Regions from separate parts of the Staphylococcus sp. SA22 genome, predicted to be linked through region 2. Evidence: predicted binding sites of a transcription regulator. Region 2 holds the regulator's gene; the other holds the start of a gene.
The links. The regulator Rex, encoded in region 2, represses fermentation and respiration genes when NADH is low (regulators of the CRP and FNR family bind a similar motif). The targets are predictions, from matches to a motif close to TTGTGAAATATTTCACAA.
Positions count from the first base shown of each region.

Region 1: the regulator Rex is predicted to act here: its motif matches at 2,792-2,809, upstream of ACXQH5_RS05670 (nitrate/nitrite transporter).

Region 1 covers NZ_JBSZQY010000004.1:136,544-144,605, reverse strand. Annotated here, with positions in the region: gene ACXQH5_RS05680 (MarR family winged helix-turn-helix transcriptional regulator) at 275-721, shown strand; gene ACXQH5_RS05675 (Hsp20/alpha crystallin family protein) at 937-1,365, shown strand; gene ACXQH5_RS05670 (nitrate/nitrite transporter) at 1,472-2,641, opposite strand; gene ACXQH5_RS05665 (DUF2268 domain-containing protein) at 3,011-3,925, shown strand; gene ACXQH5_RS05660 (MerR family transcriptional regulator) at 3,904-4,644, shown strand; gene nreC (nitrate respiration regulation response regulator NreC) at 4,902-5,555, opposite strand; gene nreB (nitrate respiration regulation sensor histidine kinase NreB) at 5,578-6,612, opposite strand; gene nreA (nitrate respiration regulation accessory nitrate sensor NreA) at 6,636-7,088, opposite strand; gene narI (respiratory nitrate reductase subunit gamma) at 7,108-7,785, opposite strand; gene narJ (nitrate reductase molybdenum cofactor assembly chaperone) at 7,778-8,062, opposite strand, start outside.
Region 2 covers NZ_JBSZQY010000009.1:814-8,875, forward strand. Annotated here, with positions in the region: gene ACXQH5_RS08865 (ABC-F family ATP-binding cassette domain-containing protein) at 1-1,691, opposite strand, end outside; gene ACXQH5_RS08870 (redox-sensing transcriptional repressor Rex) at 1,944-2,579, shown strand; gene ACXQH5_RS08875 (YeeE/YedE family protein) at 2,884-3,963, shown strand; gene ACXQH5_RS08880 (sulfurtransferase TusA family protein) at 4,023-4,247, shown strand; gene ACXQH5_RS08885 (ammonium transporter) at 4,439-5,689, shown strand; gene ACXQH5_RS08890 (LacI family DNA-binding transcriptional regulator) at 5,872-6,822, shown strand; gene ACXQH5_RS08895 (sucrose-6-phosphate hydrolase) at 6,971-8,062, shown strand, end outside.

The DNA of each region.
Region 1 (8,062 bases), on a different contig from region 2:
ACGATGCTTTTAAAAAATTTAATAACAAATTTCATTTTACTATCTATCAAAATAATTGACTACTTTTAACAATTAAGGATGATACAATTGCATTTTTTTCAATTTAAAAAATCAGTCATATCAGTCATTACCGATGAAAATACTAAGATATTGATATATTTTTCATTATTTAACATTTAAATTCAATTATAGACAATTCGATAATTGCGATGAAATCAGTACTTGACAACTATTACACTTCATAATATTGTTTATTTTAACAAGGAGTGATTGGATGTATGTAGAAAACAGCTATCTTAGCAAACAGTTGTGTTTTTTATTTTATGTTTCTTCAAAAGAAATAATTAAAAAATACACAAACTATCTTAAGGAATATGATTTAACCTATACTGGTTACATTGTTTTAATGGCGATTGAAAATGATGAAAAACTTAACATCAAAAAGTTAGGTGAACGTGTATTCTTAGATTCTGGTACGCTGACACCATTACTAAAGAAATTAGAAAAGAAAGATTACGTCGTTCGAACACGCGAAGAGAAAGATGAAAGAAACCTACAAATTTCTCTAACAGAACAAGGTAAAGCAATAAAAACCCCTCTTGCTGAAATTTCTGTTAAAGTCTTTAATGAATTCAACATTTCAGAACGAGAAGCATCAGATATAATTGATAATTTGCGGAATTTTGTTTCTAAAAATTTTGACTATTCCGACAAAAAGTAACTTCCTATCATAAGGTGATGGGCAGAAGTATGCATCGCTATGTTTATACATTATCTTTATTGCTTGTATAAATCTCGATGCTCAGTTCTTTTGCCCTGATTCCTTATCAGGCACAAATCTATCCATTTATAACTTTTTTATCTCCCCTTTTACTTTATCTTTTTTAATACTACTCATATAATGGCTTTGTAATACAAATTTATATAATGGAAGTGATGATATTGAACTTCAATCAATTCGAGAATCAAAACTTTTTTAACGGTAATCCAAGTGATACATTTAAAGATTTAGGTAAACAAGTATTTAATTACTTTTCAACACCTTCATTTGTAACGAATATATATGAAACAGACGAATTATATTACTTAGAAGCTGAACTAGCAGGTGTAAATAAAGAAGATATTAGTATCGATTTCAATAATAATACGCTCACTATTCAAGCTACTAGAAGCGCAAAACACAAATCTGAACAACTCATTTTAGATGAGCGTAACTTCGAATCATTAATGCGTCAATTTGATTTTGAAACTGTTGACAAGCAACATATTACTGCTAGTTTTGAAAATGGGTTATTAACTATTACCTTGCCTAAAATCAAACCAAGCAATGAAACTACTTCATCAACATCTATTCCAATTTCATAGTAAAATTTAAAATGAATACACTACTAAAGCCTTAATGTCATGCTACGAATATTGCGCATGATATTAAGGCTTTGTATTTAACCAAATGAATGTCATGTATTACATATCAACCGTTTTTCAATGAACCATATTCTTTTTGATATAATTGGCGCATTGTAAATAATGCAATACATCCAAATACCGCTAAGAAAATAAATGCTAAATGACTTGATCCTGTTAAATTAGCTACGTATGTGATTACTAGTGGTGGGAAGAATCCTCCTAAACCACCCATCATTGATACGATACCATTTGCGGATCCCGCTTCATTTGAGAAGTATGATGGTACTAATTTGAAGATTAAGCCGTTACCAATACCTGCACAAATACTTATTGTTAAACAACCTACAGTGAATAATGCGATATGGTCTGAAATACCTAAAATAATGGCACCGATAATCATAACAACAAAATCAATCATCAATACTTTAACTGCATTAAATTTATCACCTAAAATGCCACCTATTGGTCTTAAGAATGTTGCCAGCGCAATGAATACACCTGATCGAATACCAGCATCTACTTTGTCAATTCCAAAATGATTTACTAAGTAGTTAGGTAAGAAAATACCAAATGCTACAAAAGCACCAAAAGTAATGAAATACCAATAACTCAAGTAATATAATTTGTAGTTTTTGGATAATGTTTTCATTTGTGCCATTAATGGCACTTTAATTTTACGTTCTTGTGTATCACCAAATATAAACATAATTAATGCAAATAAAGCGATAATAATTAAGTAACTTCTAACAGTTGTTTGCCAACCAATAATACCCGCAATTGGCGGTGCTAAAAATGAAGAAACTGCTGTACCGATATTCCCCATACCATAAATACCATTTGCTAGACCTACTTTTTCTTTAGGGAAATATTTAGGAACTGATGTAACACCAACTGAGAAAATTGCACCACCTACGCCAAGGAAAAATCCTGACGCCATTAACATACCCGGTGTTTGTGCTTGGCTTAAGAAAAATATTGGGAATAACAATACGATAAAACTAGTAAAGAATACCCATTTAGCGCCAACAATGTTTGTTAGATAACCAAATGGCACACGGAGCACCGATCCCAAAATAACTGGTATCGCTAAAATGATTGATATTTGACCTTCAGTAACATTGACATCTTGTTTAATAAAGGGCATTAATGGCGCAATTATACTCCAAGCCATAAACCCAACCACTAAACTTAATGTCTGTAATGTAAGTTGAAAGCCACCTTTTGTTTTGTACATACGTTTCACCTTCACCAAAATCATTTATTTTTTAATAGATATCAATACTCTGCCTATATATTAGAGGTCAATGTTATTTAAAAATGCTTTCATTTATATGAAAACATTCAATATAGACAAAGTATTGACTACATATATATTTTATTATGATTGTGAAAAAGTGAACATAAGGATTTTCCCTTATTTATGAAGTAATTTACCCTATACAATGTCCCTTTAAGATACTTTTAGACACTTATTCGCCATCATTTTAATCATATTATTTAGGAACACTCACATACTTTTTTAAAATTTTTTCAATTAGTTACAATTACTGCTTGAAAATCACGTTACGTTACCCTTTATGCTGACAACGTAAGGAGGTTTATCATGTATAAAATCAATATTATTAGATCAGATTCCGTCTATAAGAATATACTCAAGGCACCATTAAACGACCGTGATTCAATTTTCACTAAAGAAATATTAGTACCTTTTAAAAAGAAATTTGAGGCACAGCATATGCCTATTTATAATGATGACAACCAGATAATGAATGCAAATCATTTTTTAAATGCCTTTCAAATTTCACCCAAAGATTTACGGATGTCTGACCAAATGTCAATACAATACCTGAATAATGATTTCTGGAGTAATTGCGAAAAATATTTAAAAGTTGCTATAGATCAATTTTCAAATTATAGTATCTCATCTCAAGTTTCTAATTATCATTTCACAGTATTACTTGGAGATAGCCAAAAACCACTTATGTATCTAAATAAAAATCGCGGTGGTGATGGTGGCATACCAGGTTATATTATGATTTATTTAGTGCCGAGTACAAGTACAATTAATTCTATGAAAAGCTTAATTGCACATGAAGTAAATCATAATATGCGCTATCAATATATTGATTGGGATGGCGGAAGTTTGATTGAATTGATTATTGCAGAAGGATTAGCTGAAAACTATGTAGAATCATTGTATGGTAAAGCGTATATTGGACCGTGGGTAACAAATACTAATTGGAGTCGTGATAACGTAAAAATCAAAAATACTATTTATAATCATTTACATTTAAAGCATATATTTGAATCGATGTCTTATCTCTATGGTGATGATATTAATAAACTTCAAGGTAGGCCTATCGTTGGCTTATCTCATGCTGCCGGGTATGCATGTGGTTATCACTTGGTGAAATACTTTTTACAAAAAACAAACATACCTATTGAAGTTGCCACAACACTTCCAGCATATAAAATAATAAATGAGGTGACTGAATTTTGGCATACACATACACTTTAAAAGATATTTTTGAAATTACAGGTGTAACTAAAAGAACTTTACATTATTACGATGAAATAGGATTATTAGTTCCAGATAAAAATGATAAAAATTATCGCGTTTATAAACAGCAAGACTTAGAAAAATTACAAAAGATTTTAATACTCAAGTCTTTTGATTTTGATATCGCTAAAATAAAACAATACATTTCATATGATAATGAACAATTGCGAAAGTTATTATCAGAGCAAGTAAGCAAGTTAGATAAAAAGATTTCTGACTTACAATTAATTAGACTCTCTGTATATGAATTTATTAAAGGACACTCTCTAATAGATACCAGCATTTTAAACAAGACACTACAGTCACAATATGATAAAGAAGCATCTATAAAATATGGTCATACGAAAGCATATCAATCATTTATTAGACGTAAAGACAGCTTACAATCACAGGATATCAGACATAAATTGACAACTATCTTCAATAAATTTAATCATATGTCTTTGAGTCATTATTCAATCCAAGATTGTAGTGATCTCGTATTTGAGTGGAAGGCATTTATGAACACTATCGCTGATTTTGATGATGAAACATTATGCTGTATTGCTAAAACATATGAAGATGATACGCGTTTCAAAGATTACTTTAATTCATATGATAATCAAAATTTAGCATCATACATTTCAGAAGCTGTTAATTATTTTTTGAGCAATGAGAATAAGAGCGACAATTTTTAATCCTCATACAGGTGCTACAACACTGAATACACCAACTAAAATACTTGTTCAAAGTAGAAAACTAATTATTTATTCTCTAAATCAATAACTATATTAAAAGTTATACCTTTGCAAAGCGAATTAGTATAGGTTGCCGAAAGGAGAAAGGATTAGGTTTCATTCAATTTATAAAAAAATATATTTCGAAACATACAAAAGCGCCAGAAGATAATCATTTCCTCTCGCGCTTTTATACTAAATTATATTAATTTCAAACTCTAAAACTCTAATAATTTCTTTTTCAATGCATATTCAACTAGCTCAGGTTTACTCTTTAAGCCAAGCTTTGTCATAATATGCGTCTTATGTGCTTCTACTGTTTTCACAGATACAAATAATTTCTCTGCAATTTCTTTATTTCCGTAACCTTTGGCAATAAGTGGCAATATTTCTAGTTCTCGTTTTGATAAGATTTTAAAAGGATCTGATGTGTTTGCAGTGTCCTGATTTGAATTAGATACAAATTCATTCACTAAAGATGTTGTTAGTTTCATATCTACATATGTTTCACCTTTATATACAGTTCGAATAGCTAACAATAATTGTTCATCAGGTGCATTTTTCAATATGTAACCTTTCGCACCATTACGCAACACATGGAACAAATACTCCTCATCATCAAACATTGTTAATATTAGTATTTTAGTTTCAGGAAAACTGTCAGCAATTTTACTCGTAGCGATAAGACCTGACTCGCCTGGTGGCATACTTAAATCCATTAGTAACACATCAGGTTTATATTCCATTACTTTTTGGTAAGCTTCGACGCCATCTGCAGCCGTTGCAACAACTTCCATATCATTTTGATAATTTAAAATCATAGAGAACCCCGTACGGACAACAGCGTGATCATCGGCAATGACTATTTTCAATTTTATTCCCCCAATGTATGTTTCAAATTGGAATGTTCAATGTAACATTGGTACCCTCACCAATTTTCGTTTCAATATTGACGCTACCGCTGACTAACTCAGCTCGCTCATTCATTCCATATAAACCGAGTCCAGAACCTTTAGGCTTAGAACTTGGATCAAAACCATTTCCCGCATCTATCACTTCTGCTACCAAATGGCGCCCAGTTTGACGGATACCTACATTTATTTCATTTACATCAGCGTATTTCAACGCATTTAGAATAGCTTCTTGCACTACTCGATAAACAACCGTTTCAATATCACTATCAAAGCGAGTATTTTTAATATTTGATGTATATATGATTTTTATTCCATAATTTTCTTCAAACTGTTTAAAATATGATTTGAAAGCTGCTTCAAGGCCTAGATCATCCAAAGAAGCGGGTCTTAATTCAACCGACATATTACGTATATCATCAATTAATTTAGCGACAATATATTCAATATTTTCTGCGTCTTCCAAAAGCTTAGTTGTATCTTCTTGATATTTTAATAATCTCAATTGAACATCTACATTGAGCATTTCTTGAATCACACTATCATGTAACTCTCTAGAAATTCGCTTTCTTTCATTTTCTTGGGCTGAGATTGTTTTACGCATCATACGTTGTTGATGTAATTTCTCTTGCTGTTCAATTTGTGATGAAACATTTTGAAGCGTAAATGCATGAATTCCCCTGTCTTGATCAATCAACTGATATGTTGCTGTAAATGGCATCACTTTTTGATCTTTCGTCTTCATAAATACTTGGAAATTCGTAGCTTGTACTTGCATCGATTCTAAGAAACAGTCTTTACATGATTGTACATCATAGGCATTTGTATACCCTTCACATCTGTGACAAATCGCATTCGCCACAGCACTGTAATTATCTTCTTCAGATAATATATCTTTAGCAGCATCATTCATTGCAATAATTTTACCGTTATCATCAGCAAAAACTATCTTTTCGATTGAATGCTCATAATATTTTTTCAATAAAGTATCTAACTGTATACTGTCCTCATTAATCATGACTTACACCCTAATTCATCTCATTATTTATCATCATTGAAAATACCAAACTTACGTTGAATATCATCATTATCAAATATTTTTGGTAAAGGACGACCATCTCTTTGACCAAATAATAGTACGCCATACACTTGATTCTTATACCAAAGCGGCACTGCTAAAACTGCTGTTAATGATTCACTCAATAAAATTGGATAGTCAATCTTTTCTTCAGGCCCTAAAGCTAAACCAACATTGGCTATTACCATACGCTTTCCTGTTTTCATAACAGTTCCAGCTAATCCACGACCTTTTCTTAGAATAATCAATTTAAATCGATTATTTTTATTACCTGAAACATAGTGCCATTTTATTGGAGATGATGGTTTGTTAGATTCATAGAAAGCGATTGCCGCAAAATCATAACCCTCTTCTTTGCGTATTTTATCTAATGTCTCTTGAAATCTACGATCTTCAATTATTGCTTCTGGTGTCAAATCCTTTCACCTCTTATGCTTACACTTTATTCTTACGGTAAATAATATATCTGCGATTTATATATGTCAAAGGTACACTCCAAACATGCACCAAACGTGTAAATGGCCAACAAGCCATAATAGTGAAACCTAACAATATATGCATTTTAAATGCAATCGGCACACCACTCATCAATGACGCATCTGGTTTTAACATAAATAATTGTCTAAACCAAATTGATAATGAAGTTCTGTAGTTAAAATCTGGATGTTGTATATTTGTTACTAATGTTGCGTAACATCCCATAAATACGATAAGTAATAATAAGAAATTTACAAATATATCCGACGCTGAACTTAATCTTCGAATACTTTTCGTAGTAACACGTCTCGCTGTTAATAAAAACATCCCTACCAAAGTTATTATACCAAAGATGCTACCAATATAAACAGCGCCTATATGATATAAATGCTCAGACACACCCACTGCATCCATCCATGATTTAGGTATTAACAATCCAACTACGTGTCCAAAAAACACTGGAATAATACCTAAGTGAAATAATAAACTTCCCCACATCAATCTTTTTCTTTCTATTAGTTCACTAGATTTAGCTGTCCAAGAAAATTTATCATAACGATAACGTGCAATATGACCTGCGACAAAGACAACTAAACATAAATACGGAAATATAACCCATAAAAACTGATTAAGCATGATGTTTCACTCCTTTTGGTGATGTCAAACATAATTTCAACGTTTTTCTAAGTGCTTGAATCACATAGGCATATGGATTGTTATCTTCACCAAGTGCATTCGCCATCACATATGTTCCATCCTCAATAATCATAATGATTAATTGAATATTCTCTTCAGCTCTTGGATCATTTCGCCATTCTGCCACTTGCAAAAATTGAAGCATCAACGGTAGATAATCAGAAAGTTCATTATCTACCATTTCTAGTCCAAACATTTCATATAATACCTTTAATTT
Region 2 (8,062 bases):
TACGACGATTGTTCCATAGACTTTTCATGTGCTTGTACGTTAACTGACTGTTCTTCTTGGTGCGCTTTCAACGCTTCCGCTTCCTCAACTTTTTCAATGTAATATTGATAATCTCCTAAATACATCTTTCCGCCATCAATTGTTAAATCAAATACCTTGTTTGCTAATTGGTTAATAAAGTAACGATCATGGGAAACAAATAGTATTGTTCCTTCAAAATGTTGGAGTGCTTGCTCTAACATTTCTTTTGAATCTATATCGAGGTGGTTGGTAGGTTCATCTAAAATAAGTACATTGTCACGCTGCAACATAAGTAGTGCTAGTTGTAAACGTGCTTTTTCACCACCAGATAAATCATTAATTATCTTTTTAACATCGTCTTGTACAAATAAGAAACGTCCAAGAACTGCACGAATATCTTTTTCATTCATTAACGGATATTGATCCCACACATAATCTAAAATCGTTTTACTAGATTTAAATTCTGCTTGCTTTTGATCATAATAACCAATTTGTAAATTTGCGCCAAAAGTAATGTCGCCATTAAGCGCTTTTTGTTGATTAGCAATAGTTTTAATTAAGGTCGATTTTCCAATACCATTTGGCCCAATGATTGCTATATGATCGCCTTTAGAGACCTCTATACTGATAGGTTTGGTAATTGCAGTTTGATAACCGATTTCTAAATTTTTTACATGCATGACGTCATTACCTGTATTCCGGTCAAAGCCAAATTGAATATTTGCACTTTTGGCATCTAACATTGGTTTATCAATGCGTTCCATTTTTTCTAAAATCTTACGTCTACTTTTTGCCATTCCACTTGTTGAAGCACGGGTAATATTTTTCTCAACAAAAGTTTCTAATCGTTTTATTTCTGCTTGTTGACTTTCATATTCTTGCATTCGTTTTTCATAATATAAGTCCCGTTGCTGTATAAATTCCTCGTAATTACCAACATAGCGTTTGACATCACCTAAAGCCACATCATAAATTTGAGTAACTATTTTATCTAAAAAGTAACGATCATGGCTGATGATGACGATTGCACCTTTAAAATAACGTAGATAATCTTCAAGCCACTTTGTCGTTTCTAAATCTAAGTGGTTAGTAGGTTCATCTAAAAGTAATAAATCAGGTTCATTTAATAGCATTTGAGCTAAAGATAAACGTGTTTTTTGGCCACCGCTAAAATCATTGATAGGTTTATTGAAATCTTCTTCACTAAAATTTAACCCGTGAAGTACTGTTTTAATTTTACTTTCATATTGATATCCTTCTAATTGTTCAAATTGATTCGATAAAGATTCATAACGGGACATATGTGTTTTATATGTATCACTATCGTAATCATTTGCATGTTTTGATAACCAATCTGTTTCTTCTTTGATTAAGCTTTCCATTCGTTTAATATGTTCAAATGGTTTTGACATTTCTTCAAAAACTGTTGCATTAGAATTTAAAGTCATTTGTTGAGTTAAATAACCTAGTTTTAAGTTTTTAATTTTTGACACATTTCCAGAATCATAGTTTTCTACACCAGCTATAATTTTCATCAATGTTGATTTACCGGCGCCATTTCTTCCTACGATACCAATTCGTTCACCAGTTTTTACTTCAAAATCAACATCAGTAAATATATCTTCACCATCGAACGATTTTGATATATGATTGAGTTGTAAAAGTATCATTCGATCTTCACCTTTCGTCTTTCGCAAATTTTATTAACTTATGATAAAAGTCGTAATTATTACATTAATAACCATTTTACAGTATAAAACGCCGTCTTGAAACTAAGATATTTATTTTTAAAATTCAATAATGTATAATATTTAGGTATTCATTGTAATCAATTATTTGTTTTTTAATAATCTAACAATTACGCTCTAACTCGTTTGAATACATAGATATAATTCATTCAAACACGAAGGAGGAAATAGCGAATGAGTGACCAAGTTAAAATTCCTCGAGCAACTTTAAAACGTTTGCCGTTATATTATAGATTTGTCAGTTCATTAAAATCTAAAGGTATAGATCGTGTAAATTCAAAAGCGATTAGCGATGCGTTACAAATTGACTCGGCAACAATTCGTCGTGACTTTTCATATTTTGGCGAATTAGGTAAAAAAGGGTACGGATATAATATAGATAGTTTATTGGATTTCTTTAAATCTGAACTAAGCGAGAGTGACATGATCAAAATCGCAATTGTCGGAGTTGGGAACCTAGGGAAAGCTTTGCTCACATATAACTTTTCAATACATGATGATATGACGATTACAGAAGCGTTTGACGTAAAAGAAGATGTTATTGGCCAGAAAATAGGGAACGTTATTGTAAAAGATAACGATGAATTAATAACAACATTGAAGAAGGAAGAAATAGATGTTGTGATTCTAACTACACCAGAAAGAGTTGCACAGAAAGTTGCAGACGAACTCGTCCAAGCTGGTGTGAAAGGTATTTTAAACTTCACTCCTGGTAGAATTAATACGCCTTCAGATGTGCAAGTACATCAAATTGACTTAGGTATAGAATTACAGTCATTATTATTCTTTATGAAAAATTACAGTGAATAAATGTGATGTTAGCTTTGAATGATTAACCTTGTTATATCTTTAATTAATTATAGAACAGTCTGGGACTAAGTATGTCTCAGGCTTTTTCTGTTATGTTTGAAAATGAAAGGAAAAACTGTTGTGTTAATAAATATAGTATAGGTTAATAAATTAACACGTAGAGATATAATGATGAATCGTAATTAATCGCATTTCTTATGTGAATATAATATAAATATCAAAAATATTGTGTATAAGGTTGAAAACAAGAAAATCATCGCCTATAATACATACTAAACTTATCGGAAATTAGGGGGTTAGGACGATGTGGATGATTTTTAGTGGCTTAATTGTCGGGGGACTCTTAGGTTTTGTGATGCAAAGAACAAGATTTTGTTTAACAGGTGGCTTTCGAGATATGTATGTGCAAAAGAATAATAAGATGTTCTATGCATTATTAATCGCTATTACTATTCAAAGTATAGGATTATTGATTTTGACGGCAACAGGTATTTTACAAATTCCTGCACATAGTTTTCCAATATTGGGAACAATTATAGGTTCTTTTATTTTTGGAATTGGAATAGTATTGGCTGGAGGGTGTGCAACAGGTACTTGGTATCGCGCTGGTGAAGGGCTAATTGGTAGTTGGATTGCATTAGTATTATATGCTGTTACTGCAGCAATCACTAAAACAGGGATTTTAAAGCCAGTAATGGATAAAATTAATCAACCAACGAATGTAAATAGTGATATGTCTCAAACAACTGGCATTCCGTTTTGGGGATTAGTCGTTATATTAACTATAATCACCATTTTTCTAGTTGTAAGAACACTCAATAATAAGAAAGTTCGAGTTGCTGTTCCAAAACTAAAGCAACGTTATACAGGTATTAGATATTACCTTTTCGAAAAACGATACCATCCATTTATTGCAGCAATTGTAATTGGACTTATCGCACTCTTAGCTTGGCCAATGAGTGCATCAACTGGAAGAAATGACGGTTTAGGTATAACAACGCCATCAGCAAATTTAGTACACTTTTTGATTACAGGTGAAACTAAATTTATTGATTGGGGTGTCTTTTTAGTTCTAGGAATTTTCATTGGTTCATATATTGCAGCTAGAGGATCAAGAGAATTTAAATGGCGATTGCCAGACAAGATTACAATACGAAACAGTGCTATTGGTGGCATATGTATGGGATTTGGTGCGTCAGTTGCTGGTGGTTGTTCTATCGGTAACGGTTTGGTTGAAACAGCAACGATGACTTGGCAAGGATGGATTGCGCTAGCATCAATGATAGTTGGTGTATGGACAATGAGTCATTTTATCTTTGTTCGTCCAATGAAAAAAGTACAACAACAATCTGCAAAGGTTAAACAGCAAACGCAAATAGTATAGAAGATTATTATGCAAATGATGTTGATCAAATAAAAGTGATTGGAAAAGGAGAAATAATTATGATACACGAATTAGGTACAGTAGGAATGGTATGTCCATTTCCGTTAATTGAAGCGCAAAAGAAAATGGCAACATTGCAATCTGGAGATGAATTAAAAATTGATTTTGATTGCACGCAAGCGACGGAAGCTATTCCAAATTGGGCTGCAGAAAATGGATATCCTGTAACAAACTATGAACAAATTGATAATGCTTCATGGACAATTACAATTCAAAAAGTTTAACGTTATCTTTTTTAGATTCTATGGCTACTTCCGCTACTTTAAAAGCGAGTAAGTAGTCTTTTTTGGTTTTAGTTCACGAAATTAATTTTATATAGCGTGATACATTTTATTCCAAAAGATGTAATAAAACTTTACGCATTTTTGCTTTTTATAAATTGTCAGATTATTATGAAAACAAGGGAGTGGTAAGTATGAATTTTAACGATACGATATTTATGTTTTTGTGTACATTATTAGTTTGGCTAATGACACCAGGATTAAGTTTATTTTATGGCGGGTTAGTTCAATCTAAAAATGCGCTAAATACTGTCATGCAAAGTATGGCAGCAATTGTGCTTGTTACATTTGTATGGATAACAGTTGGTTTTACAATTAGTTTTGGGAATGGGAATTTATGGTTCGGAAATTGGGAATATACTTTTCTTAATCATGTAGGTTTTGCGACTCAAGAAGATATTAGCCCACATATTCCTTTCGCTTTGTTTATGTTATTTCAAATGATGTTTTGTACGATTGCAATTTCTATTTTATCTGGTTCAATCGCTGAGAAAATGAAGTTTATTCCTTATTTATTATTCGTAGTAATATGGACTGCTCTTGTATACAGTCCAGTAGCACATTGGGTTTGGGGCGGCGGTTGGATTAACAAACTCGGTGTATTAGATTTCGCCGGAGGTACTGTTGTTCATATTACATCAGGTGTTTCTGGTTTAGTATTAGCTATTATGATTGGAAAAGGAAACAAACATTCTGAATCAACACCACATAATCTTATCATTACGTTGATTGGCGGTATATTTGTGTGGATTGGTTGGTATGGATTTAATGTAGGTAGTGCTTTTACATTTGATAATATTGCGATGCTTGCATTTACAAATACTGTCATTTCAGCCAGTGCAGGTGCTATAGGTTGGTTAATTCTAGAATATATTTTTAAAAAGACTACAAGTTTACTAGGGTTATTACTAGGTGCATTAGCTGGTTTAGTTGTCATTACACCTGCAGCAGGATACGTGACATATCTTAGTGCAACAATCATGGCAATGATTGGCGGTATCTGTTGCTATATCGTTATTAATTACATCAAGGTAAAACTAAAATATCATGATGCATTAGATGCATTTGGTATTCATGGTGTTGGTGGTATTATTGGTGCAGTATTAACAGCCTTTTTCCAAAGTAAAAAGGCAAATCCTGACATTGAGAATGGCTTTATTTATACTGGTGATATACATATTGTACTTGTACAAATATTATGTGTAACAGCAGTTGTAATTTTTAGTATCGTCATGACGTTTATTATTGCGAAAGTAATTAAATTAATTACACCATTATCTGTTACGGAACAAGAAACGAATATAGGATTAGACAAGATTGTTCACGGTGAACATGCTTACTTTGAAGGTGAGCTAAATAGATTCAATAAACATATTCGATATTAGAATATATATACATAGAATATTCATTGTCCTGACATTTAACTAAAGGTTGATGTTGGGACATTTTGTTATACAAAAGTTTTATTTTGAAATCTTTTTATGAAAGAAGCAGAAATATTATTTAAAGCGGTTACACATATGCTAAAATAAGGCTAAGTGTCACAAATAATGATAGGTGAATAAGTATGAAAAATATATCTGATATTGCCAAATTGGCAGGCGTTTCAAAAAGTACAGTATCTAGATTTTTAAATAATGGATCTGTCAGTAAAAAAACAAGTGAAAAATTAACAAAAATTATAGCAGAACATGACTATCAACCGAATCAATTTGCTCAAAGTTTAAGAGCGAGACAAACACACCTTATTGGTGCCATTATACCTAGAATGAATTCATATGCAGTAGATGAAACAATCAAAGGATTGGCAAAACAATGCCAAAAATATGAATCACAATTAATTTTAAATTACACAGGATTAAATATCGAAGCAGAAATACAAGCGCTTGAAACATTAGCACGCAGTAAAGTAGATGGTATTGTTTTAATGGCTACAGACATAACAGAGAGACATATAGAAGTCATTAATAAAATGAATGTACCAATCGTTATTGTTGGTCAACAACATGAACAACTTCATAGTATTGTGCATGATGATTATAAAGCAGGTCAAATTATAGGTGAATGGATTGGTCAACAGGGATATCAACAAATTGAAGTGTTTAGTGTGAGTGAAAAAGATATTGCAGTTGGTATACATAGAAAACGTGGTTTACTTGACCAGTTAGCTAAATACCAAATTAAACCTAATATACATGAAACAAATTTTACTTATGTGGAAGCACAAAAAGATGTTGCAAATGTTTTGGAAAATGTGGAGCAAGTAGATGCGGTTGTTGGAGCAACTGATACGATTGCATTAGCTGCCTATAAATATTATTCTGATAAAAAAGATGTTATGAAACCACATCAAATATATGGTTTTGGTGGTGACCCAATGACACAATTAGTGTCTCCATCGATAAAAACAATTCATTATAATTATTTTGAAGCTGGCCAATGCGCGATGGAAGAGATACAACAGATGCTTAAAAAGCAAGATATGCCATATAGCGTCACAGTAGATGTTAATATTTAGACGCTGTATTTTTTAAAATAAATGTGGAACCGATACCATATAAGTATAAATGGATAGGTTAAAAGTTAAAGAACGTAGGTAAAATTTGCTATAATAGAATATAAATTGTTAACAGCATAAATTATAAAAGGAGGACTGGGTAAATATTATGACCGAATGGACTAGAGAAGAACGTTATCAACGAATCGAGGACGTTGATACTGAGTATTTTAAAACATTAAAACAACAAGTTGATCAATCAAAATTTCGTCAACAATTTCATATACAACCAGAAACAGGCTTATTAAATGATCCCAACGGACTTATTTTTTATAAAGGGAAGTATTATGTTTCACATCAATGGTTCCCGTTAGGCGCAGTACATGGCTTAAAGTATTGGTATAACTACACGAGTGATGACTTAATAAACTTTAAAGCTGAAGGGCCAATATTAAATCCAGATACTAAATATGACAGCCATGGTGTTTATAGCGGTAGCGCTTTTGAATATAACGGGCATTTATATTATATGTACACAGGAAATCATCGAGATAATCATTGGCAACGACATGCGAGTCAGATGATCGCACGATTGAAAGAAGACGGCTCAGTTGAAAAGTTTCCAAAGCCAGTAATTAGCCAGCAACCAGAAGGATATACGAGTCATTTTAGAGATCCTAAAGTTTTTAAATATGGTGAGAAATATTATGCAATCATTGGCGCACAAAATAATGATCAGCAAGGTCGACTATTACTTTATAATACTGAAGATATAATTAATTGGCATTATTTAGGTGAAATAAATACAGAGTTAGATGATTTTGGATATATGTGGGAATGCCCAGATTACTTTAATGTAGATAATCAAGATGTCATACTTATTTGTCCACAAGGTATTGAATCAAAAGGCAATCAGTTCAAAAATATTTATCAAAGTGGTTATATACTTGGAAAGTTTGATATTGAAAAGTTAACATATGAACATGAAAATTTTGTCGAGCTTGATAATGGCTTTGATTTCTATGCACCTCAAACATTTTTAGATGAAAAAGGCCGACGAGTACTAATTGGATGGATGGGGTTACCGGAAATCGAATATCCTACTGATAATGAAGGATGGGCCCATTGCTTAACAATTCCTCGTGTATTAAATGTAGAAAATGGTCAACTTAAGCAACGTCCATATCCAGCGTTGGAAAAATTACGTCACAATAAAGAGACAGCATTAGGCTACGCAAATAAATTTACTCGAAAATTACAT